One region of the Thermocaproicibacter melissae genome, then DNA from elsewhere that is predicted to be linked to it. Evidence: a T-box and tRNA genes for the amino acid it is inferred to sense, from the RefSeq annotation. Region 1 holds a T-box; the other holds one or more tRNA genes.
What was found. A T-box is a leader RNA that pairs with one kind of tRNA and senses whether it is charged. The one in region 1 lies ahead of alaS (alanine--tRNA ligase), so its partner is inferred to be a tRNA-Ala.
Positions count from the first base shown of each region.

Region 2: it encodes a tRNA-Ala, which carries the amino acid that the T-box ahead of alaS (alanine--tRNA ligase) is inferred to sense. The anticodon was not compared.

Region 1 covers NZ_CP101827.1:1,159,460-1,167,725, forward strand. The annotation lists gene alaS (alanine--tRNA ligase) at 1-2,168, opposite strand, end outside; T-box leader at 2,238-2,439, opposite strand; gene NOG13_RS05750 (hypothetical protein) at 2,556-2,693, opposite strand; gene NOG13_RS05755 (glycoside hydrolase family 43 protein) at 2,851-4,380, shown strand; gene pepV (dipeptidase PepV) at 4,442-5,821, opposite strand; gene NOG13_RS05765 (putative ABC transporter permease) at 5,985-6,377, shown strand; gene NOG13_RS05770 (hypothetical protein) at 6,470-6,739, opposite strand; gene NOG13_RS05775 (biotin--[acetyl-CoA-carboxylase] ligase) at 7,040-7,918, opposite strand; gene NOG13_RS05780 (DUF951 domain-containing protein) at 8,060-8,257, shown strand.
Region 2 covers NZ_CP101827.1:943,443-951,708, reverse strand. The annotation lists gene NOG13_RS04710 (LysR family transcriptional regulator) at 1-540, opposite strand, end outside; gene NOG13_RS04705 (methionine ABC transporter ATP-binding protein) at 1,097-2,107, shown strand; gene NOG13_RS04700 (methionine ABC transporter permease) at 2,097-2,759, shown strand; gene NOG13_RS04695 (MetQ/NlpA family ABC transporter substrate-binding protein) at 2,779-3,630, shown strand; tRNA gene NOG13_RS04690 (tRNA-Ala) at 3,851-3,926, opposite strand; gene NOG13_RS04685 (TetR/AcrR family transcriptional regulator C-terminal domain-containing protein) at 4,108-4,716, shown strand; gene NOG13_RS04680 (glycosyltransferase family 2 protein) at 4,839-5,795, shown strand; gene NOG13_RS04675 (DUF4097 family beta strand repeat-containing protein) at 5,862-6,893, shown strand; partial or broken gene NOG13_RS04670 (preQ(1) synthase) at 6,991-7,140, opposite strand; gene NOG13_RS04665 (IS256 family transposase) at 7,239-8,266, shown strand, end outside.

The sequences.
Region 1 (8,266 bases):
TTCAGTTCGCGGGCGGCGTCTTCTACCATCTGGGTTGTTTCGTCGAGCAGCGCAAGCACATTCGTTCCTGTTACAGCCTCAATACGGCGGACACCCGCAGCGACAGAGCTCTCGGAAACGATGCGGAATAAACCGAGCTGGGCGGTGTTTGAAACATGCGTACCGCCGCAAAATTCCTTCGAGAAATCTCCCGCGGAAACGACACGGACGACCTTTCCGTACTTCTCGCCGAACAGGGCCATCGCGCCGAGCTTTCTCGCTTCTTCAATCGGCATCTCACGGCTCTCGACCGGAACAGCGCTCAGGATTTCGTGGTTGACAAGCTCCTCCACCTTTTTCAGTTCTTCCTTTGTGAGGGCGGAGAAGTGCGTGAAGTCAAAGCGAACGCGCTTGTCGTTGACAAGCTGGCCCGCCTGTTCCACATGCGTGCCGAGCACACGGCGCAGAGCTGCCTGCAGCAAGTGTGCCGCTGTGTGGTTGCGCATGATGGCGGCGCGGCGGTCTGCATTCACCGCTGCCTTGACTTTATCTCCGACGCGAATCTCTCCTGCCTGAACCGCAACATGGTGCAAGAAATTCTTCGCTTGGTTCTTCGTTGTGTTTGTTACCTCGAGCACGGCATCTTCGGACTCGATGGAGCCGGTATCGCCGACCTGGCCGCCGCTCTCGCCGTAGAACGGAGTGCGGTCAAGCACGAGGAGAACCTCGTCGCCGGCCGTAGCGGATTCCACGCGCACGCCGTCGCGGACGATGGCAAGCACTTTTGCCTCGGCTTCCAGAGTCTCGTAACCGAGGAACTCCGTCTCCGGCACCCCGTCGAGGACATTGCTCTCACCGGCCCAAGCATCGGCGCCGGCGTTTTTACGTGCCGCGCGGGCACGTTCGCGCTGTTCGCGCATCAGTCTGCCGAACTCTTCCTCGTCCACCGTGAGGCCGCGCTCGGCAACGATTTCTTTTGTGAGGTCAATCGGGAAGCCGTAGGTGTCGCTCAGGCGGAACGCATCTTCGCCCGGGAACACGGTCTTGCCGCTCTTGACGGTCTCGTCCATGTAGCCGTTCAGCAACTGAAGTCCCTGGTCGATGGTTCTTGCGAAGCTTTCTTCTTCCACGCGAATGAGCTTCGTAATCATGTCGCGTTTTTCGGCAAGCTCCGGATAAGCGCCCTGATTCTCATGCACCACGGTATCGACAATCTTATACAGGAATGTCTCGTGCATGCCGAGGAGGCGTCCATGGCGCGCCGCACGGCGGAGCAGACGGCGAAGCACATAGCCGCGGCCTTCGTTGGAAGGCATCACGCCGTCGGCAATCATAAAGACGGCGCTGCGCATGTGGTCGGTAATAACGCGCAGGGAAATGTCTTTTTTCTCGTCGTCGCCATAGTTGACGCCGGTCAACTTGGAAACTTGCTTCGTAATGTTCTGCACGGTATCGACAAGGAACAGGTTGTCGACACCCTGCATAATGCAGGCAAGGCGTTCAAGGCCCATGCCTGTGTCGATGTTCGGATGCTCCATCGGCGGGTAGTTGCCCTTGCCGTCGCTGTTGAACTGAGAGAAAACGACGTTCCAAAATTCCACATAACGGTCGCAGTCGCAGCCTACGCCGCAGGTTGGCTTGCCACAGCCGTGTTCCTCGCCGCGGTCAAAATAAATTTCCGAGCAGGGGCCGCACGGGCCGGATCCATGCTCCCAGAAGTTGTCCTCTTTGCCGAGGCGCACAATGTGCGACGGGTCGACGCCGACTTCCTTTGTCCAGATGTCGTACGCCTCATCGTCGTCGATATAAATTGTCACCCACAGCTTGTCCTCCGGAAGTTCCAGCACCTTGGTGCAGAATTCCCATGCCCAAGCGATCGCCTCATGCTTGAAATAATCACCGAACGAAAAGTTCCCCAGCATCTCAAAGAATGTGCCGTGGCGGTCCGTAATGCCGACGTTTTCAATGTCGCCGGTGCGGATGCATTTCTGGCATGTGGTCACGCGCTTGCGCGGCGGCGTTACCTCGCCGGTGAAATATTTCTTCATCGGCGCCATGCCGGAGTTGATGAGAAGGAGACTGTTGTCGTCCTTCGGAATCAGTGAAAAGCTTGGAAGACGCAAGTGACCTTTCGATTCAAAGAACGAAAGATACATCTCGCGCAGTTCGTTCAATCCTGTCCATTTCATAGTCCTTTTTGCCCCATTTCCGGCGCGGCCGAATTTATGGCCGCGCAAAAAAATAAGACTTCCCCGCCCGTATGGGACGGAAAAATCCGTGGTACCACCCAAATTGCGCCCAAATAAGGCGCCACTCTGGCCCCCTTAACGCGGGAAAACGCCGCACCTCATCGGTGCGAAGCTCCGGGCCGGCTGCGGCACGGCTTCCGCAGGAACCTCACACCAACGGTTCCCTCTCTTGAGCGGACTTCCCTGCTGCTCTGCCCTTCAGCGCTTTTTTCCTATTCAAAACACTTTTCAAGTATAAACCGGGCAAAGAGAAAAGTCAATCTTTCCCGGAGCTGATTTTGCCGGTTTTCCCTGCCGGAGTGGCGCCTCTTCACAATCAACACTCTTTCATCCTCCGTTAACGCTTTCCGCGTCCTTCCTTCTGCGGCAACCATCCCACATGATGTTCAGCACCATCTGCAGCAGTTGCCCCGCCAGAAGGCCCATCTTTTCCAGCACTTCCGGAGTGCGTTTTGATAATATCATCCAATCTTTTTGTGCGCCATCTTTTCTTTTTGAGTGCCATTTCTTGCTCAACTTCGGAAACCTTTTGCCATTTTGCGCAGATGCGCTTGTCCGCTGAATCTGCACGGCTTACAATGAAAACAATTGACAGGCCTCGCCAGAAAGGAGATTCAGCCTTATGATAGGAACGAACCCGATTCTTCGGTGTGATTTTCCCGACCCCGATGTCATACGGGTAGGAGACACCTACTATATGGTAAGCACCACCATGCACTTCATGCCAGGCGGCGTGATTTTGCGCTCCTATGACCTGATTCACTGGGAAATTGTAAGTTATCTCTACGATGAACTGGAAAACACCCCGGAAGAACGGCTGGAAGGGGAAAAATGCGCTTACGGCCAAGGAATGTGGGCCGGTTCCCTCCGATACCACAACGGCACGTTCTATGTATCTTTCATTGCAAACGACACGCACCGCACCTATCTGTTCCGCTCAAAAAACATTGAGGGTCCGTGGCAGAGGCAGAACATAGAAGGCTTTTACTATGACAGCTCACTCTACTTTGAAGACGACCGCGTTTTTATCGTTCACGGCAACACGGAAATCTACCTGACCGAGCTGACTTCCGACCTGACCGGTCCGAAACCGGGCGGCCTCAACCGCCTGCTGGTACAGGACAGGAAGAACGCCGGCCTCGGCTACGAAGGCTCCCACTTCTACAAAATCAACGGGAAATACTATCTGTTCCTGATTCACTGGCCGAATGACGGAACCAAGCGACGGGTGGAAACCTGCTTTGTTTCGGACTCCCTGGAAGGGGAATTCCGCGGGAAAGACATAATGGACGACGACATGGGATTTTTCAACCAAGGCGTCGCGCAGGGCGGAATTGTTGACACGCCCGACGGGAAATGGTATGCCATGCTGTTTCAGGACCACGGCGCAGTCGGCCGCGTGCCGGTTCTCGTTCCGATGCACTGGGAAAACGATTTTCCGGTTCTGGGCATCGACGGGAAAGCGCCAAAGCTAGTCGAAACAACCAGCACCCGCCCCGAACACCGTTACGAGCCGCTTTACGGCAGCGATGATTTCCAAAGCGAAACGCTGAAAAGTTTTTGGCAGTGGAACCACATTCCCAATCACGACCTTTGGTCGCTGACGGAGTGCCCCGGGCATCTGCGCATCCGCAGCGGTAAGCTCTGCACCAACGTCTGCCAAGCCGTGAACACGCTGACGCAGCGCACCGTATTCCCCGAATGTGAAGCATCGGTCACAGTCGACGGTAGCGGTCTTCACGACGGCGATTATGCCGGACTTTGCACGCTGCAGGGCTGCTACGCGTTTCTCGCCCTTACAAAAGAGAACGGGAAGTACTATCTTGCCATGGTGGCGCGGGAATTAGAGGACTGCGGCCCAACACCGAACCGCGTTATCACGGAACCGGGCAGAGAATATGCGCGGATTCCCGTGGACGGGCCGGTCGTTACGCTGAAGGCGAAATGTACTCTTCCCGGCAAGGACGACGAGGCAGAATTTTTCTACCTGCACAACGGCGAATGGAAAAAACTCGGCATTACGCACAAGCTCTTTTTCCGGCTGGACCAGTTTGTGGGCTGCCGGTTCGCACTCTTCCTCTTTTCCACAAAAACAGTGGGTGGAGTCGCAGATTTCTTCGATTTTCGCTACGACTGTCCGCCTGAGGAATAAACAAAAAATGAAAAAGGGAAACCTCAAAAAAGGTTTCCCTTTTTGCTGCGCTTTGCAGCGCTTATTCCGTCATCATGCGGTACATGGCTTCCAAGCAAATCTGCGCATGTTCCATGAACCGGGAAATATCGATGCTCTCGTTGGAATCGTGGAGCCTGCGGTTCGGCTCATCTGCAAAGAACGGTCCGAACGCCACAGCCCTGCCCGGAACCGAGCGGGCATAAGTACCACCGCCGGTTGCATACAGCTCGGCGGGAACGCCCTTCACAGCCCGGTAGGACTCCTGAAGCAGATGCACCAGCGGGTGGTCTGCCGGGAAGTAAAGCGGTTTCTGGTCGAGCAGAAGTTCCGCTTTGATGCCGGCTGTTTCCGCTTTGGAGCGAATCTTTTCAAAGATTTCCTCCCCATTTACGGTAACAGGGTAGCGAATGTCGAGCTTTGCTTCAGCCGAGGAAGCGTCGGCATGCAGGATTCCGAGATTTAGCGTCAATGCCCCGGAGGGTTCATCGCTGATTTTGACGCCCATGGAAGCACCGTCTGTTTCGGTGCCGACGGCATTCCGCAGGAATGCGAAAAAGCCACCCAACTTCTCGGTCGGGAGAACGTCAGCCAGCAGGCAAATCAAATTGGAAGCGGCGTTGATGCCTTCCTGCGGCTGCATGGCGTGGCTTGCCTTTCCGATGGACGTAACTTTGACGCCGTTTGTTCTCTGTTCAAACTCGAATTTGCCATTTGTCTTTTCCGCAGCGGCCTGAAGCCTTGTAAGCAGGTTATCTTCTCCTTCGACGACAGCCTCCGCCAATGCGGGCACTGCGTTGACTACCGTTCCTGCCGAAAATTCTTTTACCGCTTCCATGCCGCTTCTGGCTGAGCTAAGCCTGACGCGCATGATCCCTTTTTCCCGGTTGCAGATGCCGTATTCGCTGTCCGGAGTAAACGCCATTACAGGCATCGGCTCCTCTTTAAAGTACATGGCGAGGTCATCGCTCGCAATCTCCTCGCCTGCACCGAAAATCACGCGCATTTTCCGTTTGCCCTTTACACCGGCGTCTTTTAAGGCCTTGAGGCAGTAAAGAGCAACGACAGCCGCACCTTTATCGTCTGCAGTACCGCGGCCATACAGCAGATTTCCCTTCTGCGTCATCTGGAACGGCGGCGTATCCCAGCCGTCTCCAGCCGGAACAACGTCAACATGCGTAATTACCGCGGCAGATTCCTCACCTTGGCCGTATTCCGCGTGGCCTGCGTAATTGCCGACATTTTTTGTTGCAAAGCCCAGTCCTTCGGCAATTTTTAAAATTTCATTCAAAGCTCTGGCGGATTCCGCGCCGAACGGCTTGCCTTCTTCCGCTTCTGAGCAAACGGAAGGTATCGCCACCATTCGGGCAAGATCACGAACAATTTCGTCTTGATAAGCCAGAATATTTTTTCCGAACTGCATGTATTGATTCCTCTCTTTCTCTACGGTTCATTATACCACAAAGAATAGTAGGTTTTACCCGAAATCGGCAATTAACGCCAGCATTTCCGCCCGTTTTTTCCATGAATATTGCCCACCCCCGAGCGAACAATGAAATTGTCGCTTGGAGGTGAATGCTGAAAACATGAAGAAATACGCGGTTCTTTTTATGATGGGCGGTACCCTCTACCCCGCTTGTGAAATTTTATGCCGCGGAAGAACGGATTTTTCTATGGCTCTTGCAGGAGGAACCTGCGTCTGCCTGATTGATCGAATCTGCAACGAAAAGCTGCGCGCGATGCCGCTTTCTGTGAAATGCTTTGCCGGTTCCGGCATTATCACTGCCGTTGAATTCTTAACAGGCGTTATCGTAAACTTGATTCTCAAGATGGATGTTTGGGACTATTCCCAGATGCCGATGAACATTCTCGGTCAGATATGTCTTCCGTTCTCAATTCTTTGGTATGCCGCAACACTTCCCGCAATGATGCTCGGCGAATGGTGCGGCAAAATTACCGCAGGAAAGCAAAAATCATAAACGCAATCCCCGGCGTTCAGGAATCGCCCCGTATGCAGCCAGCCGCCGCATCGGGCCCGTTCCGAAAAGCCGGGGATTTTTATATGTTGTAGCTAGTCGAGGACCTGCACCGGTGTAAAATGATATTTTGTTTTGAACGGTATTGACGAAATCAGGCTTTTCCTTAAAAGTTCCCTCCCGCTGAGGCGCATGGTTTCGGGCAAGTCCCTTGTATCGACCAAAAGTGCATAATCGGAAGGAACTATGGTATTGACTTTATTCTGCAGTTCCGCGGCAAAAGTTCTGCTGTCATCTTCGGTGATGTTGCCTTTCATGACAACAGAAAAAACTTTTGCATACGTATTGATGCCAATCGTATACATGAAGCATTCTCCTTTCGCAATTGGCCTATAAAGAACAGTTACATACTAGTATGACCCAATTAAAACTCTATTATTAAAGGGTAAATACACGGTAACACTTTGATGAAGATTCCATGAAAAGCGAAATATTCATTTCTTCCGGTACAAAATATTGGTTCGTTCCACGCTTCGATTGTCAAAATGTTGAAAAATCAGTTTAATCTGTTGAAAAAGGCTCAATTATTACCCATCGTATTTTTTATGATTCTGCTACAAAATATTGCAGGAAGGACGACTTACAGTTTCGTTCAGTTTCGTTGTTTACGGTGTCATGCTGCTCCCGTAAAAGCCTTGGATATTCACTTCGCCGGATAATACAGTCTGCAAGGAACCGTCCGGCAGGCGGACAATCAGCTCGCCCTCAGGGGAAATGTCAACTGCAGTGCCCGTCATCAAAACACCGCCGTGCCGGAACCCCACCTGTCTGCCGAGTGAGACGCAGTCTGCTTTGTACTGCTCAAGGAATGAGGCGCCGAGGCCGCAGGCATTTTCCTTCAGCAGAAGCTCCAGCCTGCGCAGGATCTCCTGCAAAAGTGCGATGCGGCGGACAGGTCTGCCGGTTTCGAGGAAGATGGATGTTGCCTTGTCACGCAGTTCCTCCGGAAAAGCCGTGGAGTTTACATTTACACCGATGCCGACGACTGCAAATTCCGCACACCCTTTTGTGACGTTCATTTCGGTCAGAATACCGCTTATTTTTCTGGTGCCGGCTACAATGTCATTCGGCCACTTAATTTTTACGTCGCATCCGGTAACTTCCCGAACAGCACCGCAGACCGCCGTTCCGGCAAGGAGGGTGGTCGCCGCGATGTTCCTAGGGAGGACTTCCGGGCGAAGAAGAACCGAAAACCACATTCCGGTTCCGGGCGGTGAAACCCAGCTGCGGCCGAGACGTCCCTTGCCGCATGTCTGCTGTTCCGCAAGAAAGAGGCTTCCGCTGGGTGCGCCTTTCAGGGCCTGTCTTTTTGCTTCTTCATTCGTTGAATCGACTATGTCGTAACAAAAAACGGTGCGGCCGATTTTCTCGGTTTTGAGCCCAGCTACGATGTTCTCCGGTGTATAACAGTCCGAGCCTCCCCCTTTCGGCAGCTGATGCAGCACCGTTTCTTTTTCCGACATTTTATCGCCGTCCTTTGCCATACTTATTCCACTATTATAGCTGCGAACCGCCGTCTCGGCAAGCACGCGCTGTTTCTCTTTCCCTGCGTTTATGTTATAATTGTGTGATATGAAGAGAAGCTATCTATGGCTTACAACCAAAACGGGAAGGAGACACCACCGATGGATGTCAGACCCGGCGATAAGCTGCTGATGAAAAAACAGCATCCCTGCGGGAACAACACATTCCTTGTGCTGCGCTCCGGAATGGATTTTCGCATTCGGTGCACAAAGTGCGGGCATGAAGTCATTGTGCCCCGCCTGAAATGTGAAAAGAACATCAAGAAAATCATCCGTGAAAACACGCAGGATGAATTATAGAACTCCTTT
Region 2 (8,266 bases), 220 kb from region 1:
CCCTTTCCAGAGATAAACGTATGCGTTGCATTCAATCAGCTTGTGAAACTCCAAGTTGTTGGACCGAAGAAGTTTCAGGATAGCTTTCCTGTTGAAGTCGCTGAGGTACAAGATTCCGATTTCGCTTTTGAGCGTGCTGACATCGTTAATTACGTCTCCTGTTTTCGTTTCCCGTATAGCGAATTCATATTTTGATGTGTCAAACGACTTTACCATTTCCACAAAAGCCTTGACGGCAAAAGAATAATGCTGCGTTGAAACACCGAATTTCTTTTTCACATTTCCGTTTTTGCCGAATTTCTCGAGCAAAATATTATATTGACTGTATACCTGCCGTGCATATAAAAGAAATTCCGCACCGTCGTTGGTTAAGGTCACTCCCTTGCCGCTGCGGTTGAAAATCGTGATGCCGATTTCTTTTTCAACCTCCTTGATTGCGTTTGTCAGCGACGGCTGTGCCACGTATAGAACCTCCGCGGCTTTGTTGAAGGAACCGACTTCTGAAATGGTTATTATATAATGTATCTGCTGTAAAGTCATATACATTCTCTCCTTTCCACGCAGACTGTGCTTTATCAAAAAAAAGCTGCTTTTCGGGCGGCTCCTCTACAATGCGCACCGTGCTCGTTTAGGTCAAAAATTCCATTCCGTCCGCGCTATTTATCTATTACAAGTGAAGTTGCCATAAAATTTATCTGCGAAATCAATGTACCATATTCGCAGTGCGATATCAAACGTAATTATTTCATGTGTAGCAACCATAATATCTTCTCGATTTAAAAGGCCCTGCTATCTCTCGGCTGCTTTGTAGCAGACAGGAGAAATATGCAGGGCCTTTGTCAAGTCCATGATGCTGTAAAAAGGCAGTTATAGTGAAATTCTATTGAAGTTAATAATTTTCAAGTATTGGACGGCAATAAGGGAGTTACGTTAAACTAACTAATAGCAACCAGTGCCATACATATATTAAATACATATAATTGCTATTTTACTAAGACAGTAGTGGTAAAAGCAAGACTCCACACAGGAAATGTTCGTCGGAATGGAAACTGTAAGATGAACAGCACCGGTTGGACGGTCAGGAGGGAAGGGGAATATGGGTCAGAGTTTAATCGAAATACGCGGCTTGAGCAAAACCTATCAAACCAAGGATGCGGAAATCCACGCTTTACACGACATTAACTTAAACATTGAAAAAGGGGATATTTTCGGGATTATCGGCATGAGCGGAGCCGGAAAAAGCACATTGGTGCGGTGCATCAATCTGCTGGAAAGGCCGACGCAAGGAACCGTCATTTTTGACGGAAAAGATCTTTGTGCATTAAGTGAAACCGATTTGCGTAAGGTGCGCCGTTCCATCGGAATGATCTTTCAGCAGTTCAATCTTCTGCAACAGAGGACAGCGCTTGAAAATGTCTGCTTTCCTTTGGAAATTTCGGGGGTACGTAAATCGGACGCAAAAAAGAAGGCACAGGAGCTTCTGGACTTAGTCGGGCTTTCCGATCGGGCAGAGTCTTACCCAACACAGTTATCCGGCGGACAAAAGCAGCGCGTCGCAATTGCGCGTGCACTCGCGACGAACCCAAAAGTTCTGCTGTGCGATGAAGCTACCAGTGCACTGGACCCCACAACTACGCAGTCGATTCTCGATCTGCTGAAAAATATCAACCGGCAGCTTGGAATTACGATTGTAATTATCACGCACGAAATGAGTGTAATCGAAAAGATTTGCAATCGTGTGGCAATCATCGACAACAGCCAAATCGCCGAATGCGGCCTTGTGGAGGATGTTTTTACAAACCCGCAAACCGCTGCGGCACGGAAATTTGTTTTCCCGGGCGCAGAAGGACGCAATGTGCGGTTGAGCAAACGCTGCCTGCGTATTGTTTTTAACGGGAATTCTTCCGAAGAGCCGGTACTCGCCAATATGGTTTTGACCTGCAAAGCACCCGTCAATATTCTTCATGCCGACACAAAAGACCTAAACGGCAAAGCCTTTGGACAATTGGTGGTACAGTTACCCGAGGACGAAGATTTGGCGCAGAAAATGGTTCATTATATCCGGTCAAGAGGACTTACCGCGGAGGTGATTGACAATGCTAGATGAATCGACTTTATACATGCTGCTTCAAGGTGTCGGCGAATCGCTGTATATGACACTGGTGTCCACTTTGTTTGCATATGTCATCGGCTTGCCAATCGGAATTTTCCTAGTCACGAGCTGCAAGGACGGGATTCATCCTAGCCCCTGGTTATTTAAGACGCTGGACGTCATTGTAAACCTGACACGCTCCATACCTTTTCTAATCCTTTTAGTGGCGATTATGCCGTTTACTCGTCTTGTTACCGGCACCACCATCGGCTCCACAGCAACCATTGTGCCGCTTACGCTGTCGGCCGCACCGTTTGTCGCTCGACTCGTGGAATCTTCCCTCAAGGAAGTGGATCAGGGTGTAATTGAGGCGGCGCAGTCCATGGGTGCTTCCAATTTTCAGATTGTGTGGAAAGTCCTCCTTCCGGAGGCGAGACCGTCACTTCTTGTCGGCGCCGCAATTGCCGTAACAACCATTTTGGGCTACTCGGCTATGGCAGGTTTCGTAGGCGGCGGAGGGCTTGGCACCATCGCAATTAACTACGGTTATTACCGTTACCAAAACGAAATCATGCTCATCACGGTTGTCCTTCTTGTGCTGATTGTTCAGATTTTCCAGAAAATCGGCATGCAAATAGCCATGTCACTTGACAGAAGAAAACAATAAGAGAAAACGGAGGGTAATTATGAAAAATAGAAAAACGGTTTCCATCGTACTGGCTGCACTCCTGTCTTTGAGTGCATTTACGGGCTGCGCAAGCTCCGGAAGCACCGCTTCCTCTTCGACTGGCGATTCGGCTTCCACTGGATTGAAAAAAATCGTAGTCGGTGCCTCGCCTACGCCGCACGCGGAGATATTAAAAGAAGCTGCGAAACTGCTGAAAAACAAAGGCTATGAATTGGAAATCAAAGAGTTTTCCGATTATATCCTGCCGAACACCGCTCTAGCAGATAACCAATTAGACGCAAACTATTTTCAGCACGAACCGTATCTGAAGGAATTCAACAAAGAAAAGGGAACCAATCTTGTATCCGCGGGTGCGATTCACTATGAACCGTTCGGAATTTATGCTGGCAAAATAAAATCCTTGGAGGATTTGAAAGACGGGGCAACCGTAGCGGTGCCGAACGATACGACTAATGAAGCGAGGGCTTTGTTGCTTCTTCAGGCACAGGGTTTGATTAAGCTGAAGGACGGGGCTGATATTACTGCTACCCAGAAAGACATTGCCGAAAACAAAAAGAATCTCAAATTCCGCGAAATTGAAGCAGCCCAGTTAGTGCGTTCCCTACCGGATGTGGATATTGCCATCATCAACGGCAACTATGCGCTGGAGGGCGGCCTCAAGACGGAAAATGCCCTTGCCTTGGAAGCGTCTGATTCGCTTGCCGCAAAAACTTATGCGAATATCATTGCCGTCCGCAAAGGTGATGAGAACCGCGAAGAAATCAAAGCTCTTGTGGAAGTGCTGAAAAGTGATGAAATTAAAACATATATCAAAAACACTTTTCAAGGGGCAGTCGTTCCCCTCGACTAAGCCATTATTATAAATTATGACTTAGTGGATGTACCCTTAGCCGGTGTATCTGCTTTGGTATTAGATGCAAAAATAAGCCCATCGGGTTAATCCCCGGTGGGCTTAATGTTTGTACGTTTTATTTGAATAATGACTAAATAATGACCAAACGGCTAATTGCCCTTAGCTGTCTAAAGACAGCAAAAAACCCGCAGGCCCAAGAACCATGCGGGTTTTTGTTTGGTGGAGCATAGCGGGTTCGAACCGCTGACCTCCACACTGCCAGTGTGGCGCTCTCCCAACTGAGCTAATACCCCAGAGAATCGAAACAGCTTTATTACTATACCACATCTGCGCGTGATTTGCAAGCGTTTTTCGACAAAAATGAGAGGAAGCCTGAACAAACTTAGAGGGACGAATGTTGAAAACTTTCAGAACTTTTGATAAACTAATTGAAAAAGCTACGTCGAAATGTTTTGAGATATGCGAGGGTGTTGTATGTCCGATTCTCTAATCACAAAAAGGGCTATGGCTGATTCGTTAAAAACATTGATGAAAAAGAAGAGTCTGGAGAGAATCACTGTATCGGATATCGTGAAGGGCTGCGGTCTGAACCGCCAAACCTTCTATTATCATTTCAAAGATAAATATGACCTTGTGAACTGGATTTATTACAGCGAGATTATTACCACGCTGTCGCCGATTTCGGATGGCGCGGATTGGTCTGCTGCAATTATGAAAGCGCTGAACATCATGCGGAAAGATAAAGCGTTTTATGCCGGTTCACTGAACCTCGACGGGCAGAGCATTCTGCGCGATTATTTGTTTCGCGAAACGCGCGATATGCTGATTAAAATTCTTGAAAAACCGGATTTTCAGAAAACGATGAACCTTGAGCCGGACGATCGGATTCTGATTGCGGAGTTTTATACATATGGCTTAGTAGGCATGGTGATTCAGTGGGTCAAAAAGGGAATGTCAGAAGCGCCGAATGAAATCGTGGAAAAATTATCCCGCTTCATTGACGACAGCGAATGGGTTTCTGCGGTGCGCAGCTGGGCGAAAAATAACAGCACGAAATCTCTCCCGGGCAAGCAGAGAAAGTAGTTTCCAATTTAACCAGATTATTTGTGGTTTCTATGTTGCAATCTGTATGAATTACGTCTTACGAAAGGGATTCTTTATGGATATACTTGAATAGGAATATATGACGGAAGGGTGGGTTCTGGTTGCAGCCTTCTGAACTTTCTATATTGATTCCAACGCAGAATGTTGAAAAGGAAATTGCCAGAATTATTGTTTTTGCCGCGGAACAGGCAAAAGGAATTGATGCGGAATTCATCATTGTCGATATGGGTTCCACGGATAAAACCGTGTTGGAAGCGGTATTGCAAATTAAAAAACTGAATCTACGCGGCTTTGTAGTTCAGAACGGTGTTTCAAATGTACCCGCTGCGTTGAACACGGCAATACAGAAAGCAAACGGAAAATATATAACCTTTTTCTTTGCGCGCAGGCTATACCGAGGTCATCTTCCTGTTTATTTGGAGATTGCAAATCGCCTGAACAGCGATTTCGTTTTTGGCTGCATTACGAAAGAAGAACTTCGCGCTGCGGAACGCTACGCCATCAGCACGGTGATTCGGCGTCCCAGCGGTGTCCACTATATCCGGGAACTCATTCACAAGGAAAGAAGAATTGATATTGCCGCGGTGCTGCTTCGCCGCGATTTTATACTTGCAAAACAACTGTCGTTTGACGAGAACTGCCCCTTCGGTTATGCAGAGGAGTTCCTTTTTCAGGTGCTGATCTTTTCGGATTCTTTGGCGCAGGCGCCCGCTTTGCTTTGCCGTGAGAAAGACCTTGAATTAAAGCGTGGAAGAACCGAGCCGGTCGGTTTAAAGATTTTCAGCCGTGTGGAGGCTGCTCTGCGCGTGCTGGATACCGCAAAGTCCGTCTGCACGGAAAGCGAGCTGCCGGCTCAAATTGAAAAGAATTGGATTCCTCTCGTCGTTATGGACTGCATTGACATCGCGCTGCGTGACGGAATCAACTACCGCAGCATAAAGGATTACCTCTTCACTTCCGGATATGAAAAATTTCTTGTTCCGGATCGCAGGAGCGACCGCAGACTGAAACTTCGGATATTGACATGGAAAACTGCTCCGTGGCTTTATCGGGTTTGATCGGCCTGTCTTGCGCCCGATTCAGCTTCAATTCCTTGAGTATATTATCCCGGAGGAGAACACATCATGAATAAAATTCAGTTTCTTGCAACTTTGCGGCGCTTGCTGAAAGCGCTTCCGGAAGATGAATTGGAACAGATTCTCACATATTACCGGGAGACAATCGAAAATAAGGTCAAAAGCGGCTGGACCGAGGAAGCGGCCGTGAATGACTTCGGCAATGTTTATGCGCTTGCGCAACAAATCCTCGCACAACACCCGAGACGAAAGCCGAGAAACATCGGCCGGATTGCCCTTATTGCACTGGTCGTTGTGCTGTGTGTCGCGGCCCTTGTGATTGTACCGGCATGTCTGCTTCAATTTCGGCATACTGGAACCGTTAGTTCCGTCGTGAATACGCTCATGGGAGAAACGATTGATTACGAATACCAGACACGAGATATTTCTGCCGACGGCATTACCTCAGTGAACATTTCCGCCGAAGATAAGGCGGTCGTGTTTCAACCGTGGAATAATAACAAAATCGAGGTAAAGTATCCGACAGCCAAGGGCCAGACTTATGATTTTGAATGTTCTGGGGCGTCCTATACGGTAATCAATCAATCGAAAGGGAAGCTTCGCGGAATCAGGTCCGATCATACGCCCACCATCACGGTCATGCTTCCTGAGGACTATTCGGGCGATGTTCAGGTGGATACCACGAACTGCTATGTAAAACTGGAGCGTTTTCAGAAACTTGGCACTTTTAGCTGCTCAACGACAAATTCAGCCATCATGGTCAATGACATTTCTGCCCGCAGCCTGAGTTTTATGACGACAAATGCGGCAATCGACCTAAAAGAGGTTGCTGCTACAGAAACAATCGAAGCGGATACCCAGAACGCTCAGATTGGCCTTCTAAAAGTAGAATCGCCGGATATTTCGCTTCGCACGACAAACGCGCTGGTTACGGGCACCATCGTCGGCAGGGAAGAGGACTACACAATCAGCGCACACACGACCAACGCGGTCAGCAATTTGCAGAATCGAAGCGGTGGAAGCAAAAAACTCTCGGTAGAGACCACGAATGCCATCATCAACCTGAAGTTTGAACAATAAAACAGGGCGGCTTTCATTCAAGCGCGCCCATAACGAAGGAATTACCAATGAATTGCGGTGCAGCCGAAAGGCTGCACCGTTTTTCTTTTCTCGGATTTTATCGGTTATGTATTTCTTCTGGGTACATGTCATGGTGTGACAGTCTATCCCATGCAATCTGCTCCCATCTCGTACCGGGTTTGCCATAATTGCAGTAAGGATCAATAGATAACCCGCCGCGAGGCAAAAACTTGCCCCAAACCGATAGAGTACAATAAAGTTCGCAATTTCGAGAAGGTATAGAAAAGCCATTGGGACTCCTTTAAAATGAATGGTGTCAAGACATTCAAAAAGGAGTTGGTCCCAATGACTCAAGGAAAGAATAACACAGATCTTACGGAATTGCTACTGAAATGTATGGCGGAGCCCGACCCGATGCTCAGTATGCTGGAATGGCTCTGCGCTCAACTGATGGAGGCGGAGGTTTCCGGCCTTGTGGGGGCGGAAAAGAATGCGCACAATCCGTCTCGAAGTGACTACCGCTGCGGATATCGTCCCCGGAGGCTGGATACTCGCGTAGGGACGATGTATCTCATGGTGCCAAAGCTGCGCAGCCATGGATATATCCCGTTCTTTGTCACTGAACGCAAACGCAGCGAGGCGGCGCTGGTACAGGTTATTCAGGAGGCATTCGTGCAGGGCGTGTCCACACGGAAGATGGAAAAGTTGGCTCACAGTCTGGGGATAGAGAACCTCTCCCGCAGTCAGGTCAGTGAGATGACAAAAGGGCTCAATGAACAGGTACAGGAATTTCGCAACCGTTCTCTGACGGATACTCGTTATCCTGTCATTTGGACGGATGCCCTGTACGAAAAAGTCCGTATGGATGGCCGTGTCGTCAGCATGGCGGTGATGGTTGTCTGCGGCGTCAACGAGCAAGGGCACAGGGACATTCTCGCCGTGGAGCCGATGCTGGACGAATCCAAAGAGAGCTATTCCCAGTTGTTTCAAAGTCTTTTGGATCGCGGCTTGAAAACACCGCTGCTGGTGGTTTCCGATGCGAACAAAGGGCTGATTGCCGCCATCCGAGAAAGTTTTCCCGGCGCATCCTGGCAACGCTGCAAAGTGCATTTCATGCGAAATATTCTGGCCCATATACCGCAGAAAGAAAAAGAATCCTTTGCGGTCCAACTGAAAGAAATCTGGCTGGCGCCTTCCGTCCAATTAGCGCGACAGCGCGCAAAACAGTTGTCGGAGCAATATGGGAAGCGGTTTCCCAAAGCAATCGAGCTTCTGGAAGACGGGCTGGAGGACTCACTGGCTTTCTATGCATTCCCCGAGCTTGATGCCCGTAAAATCTCATCGACCAATATGCTGGAACGGCTGAACAAGGA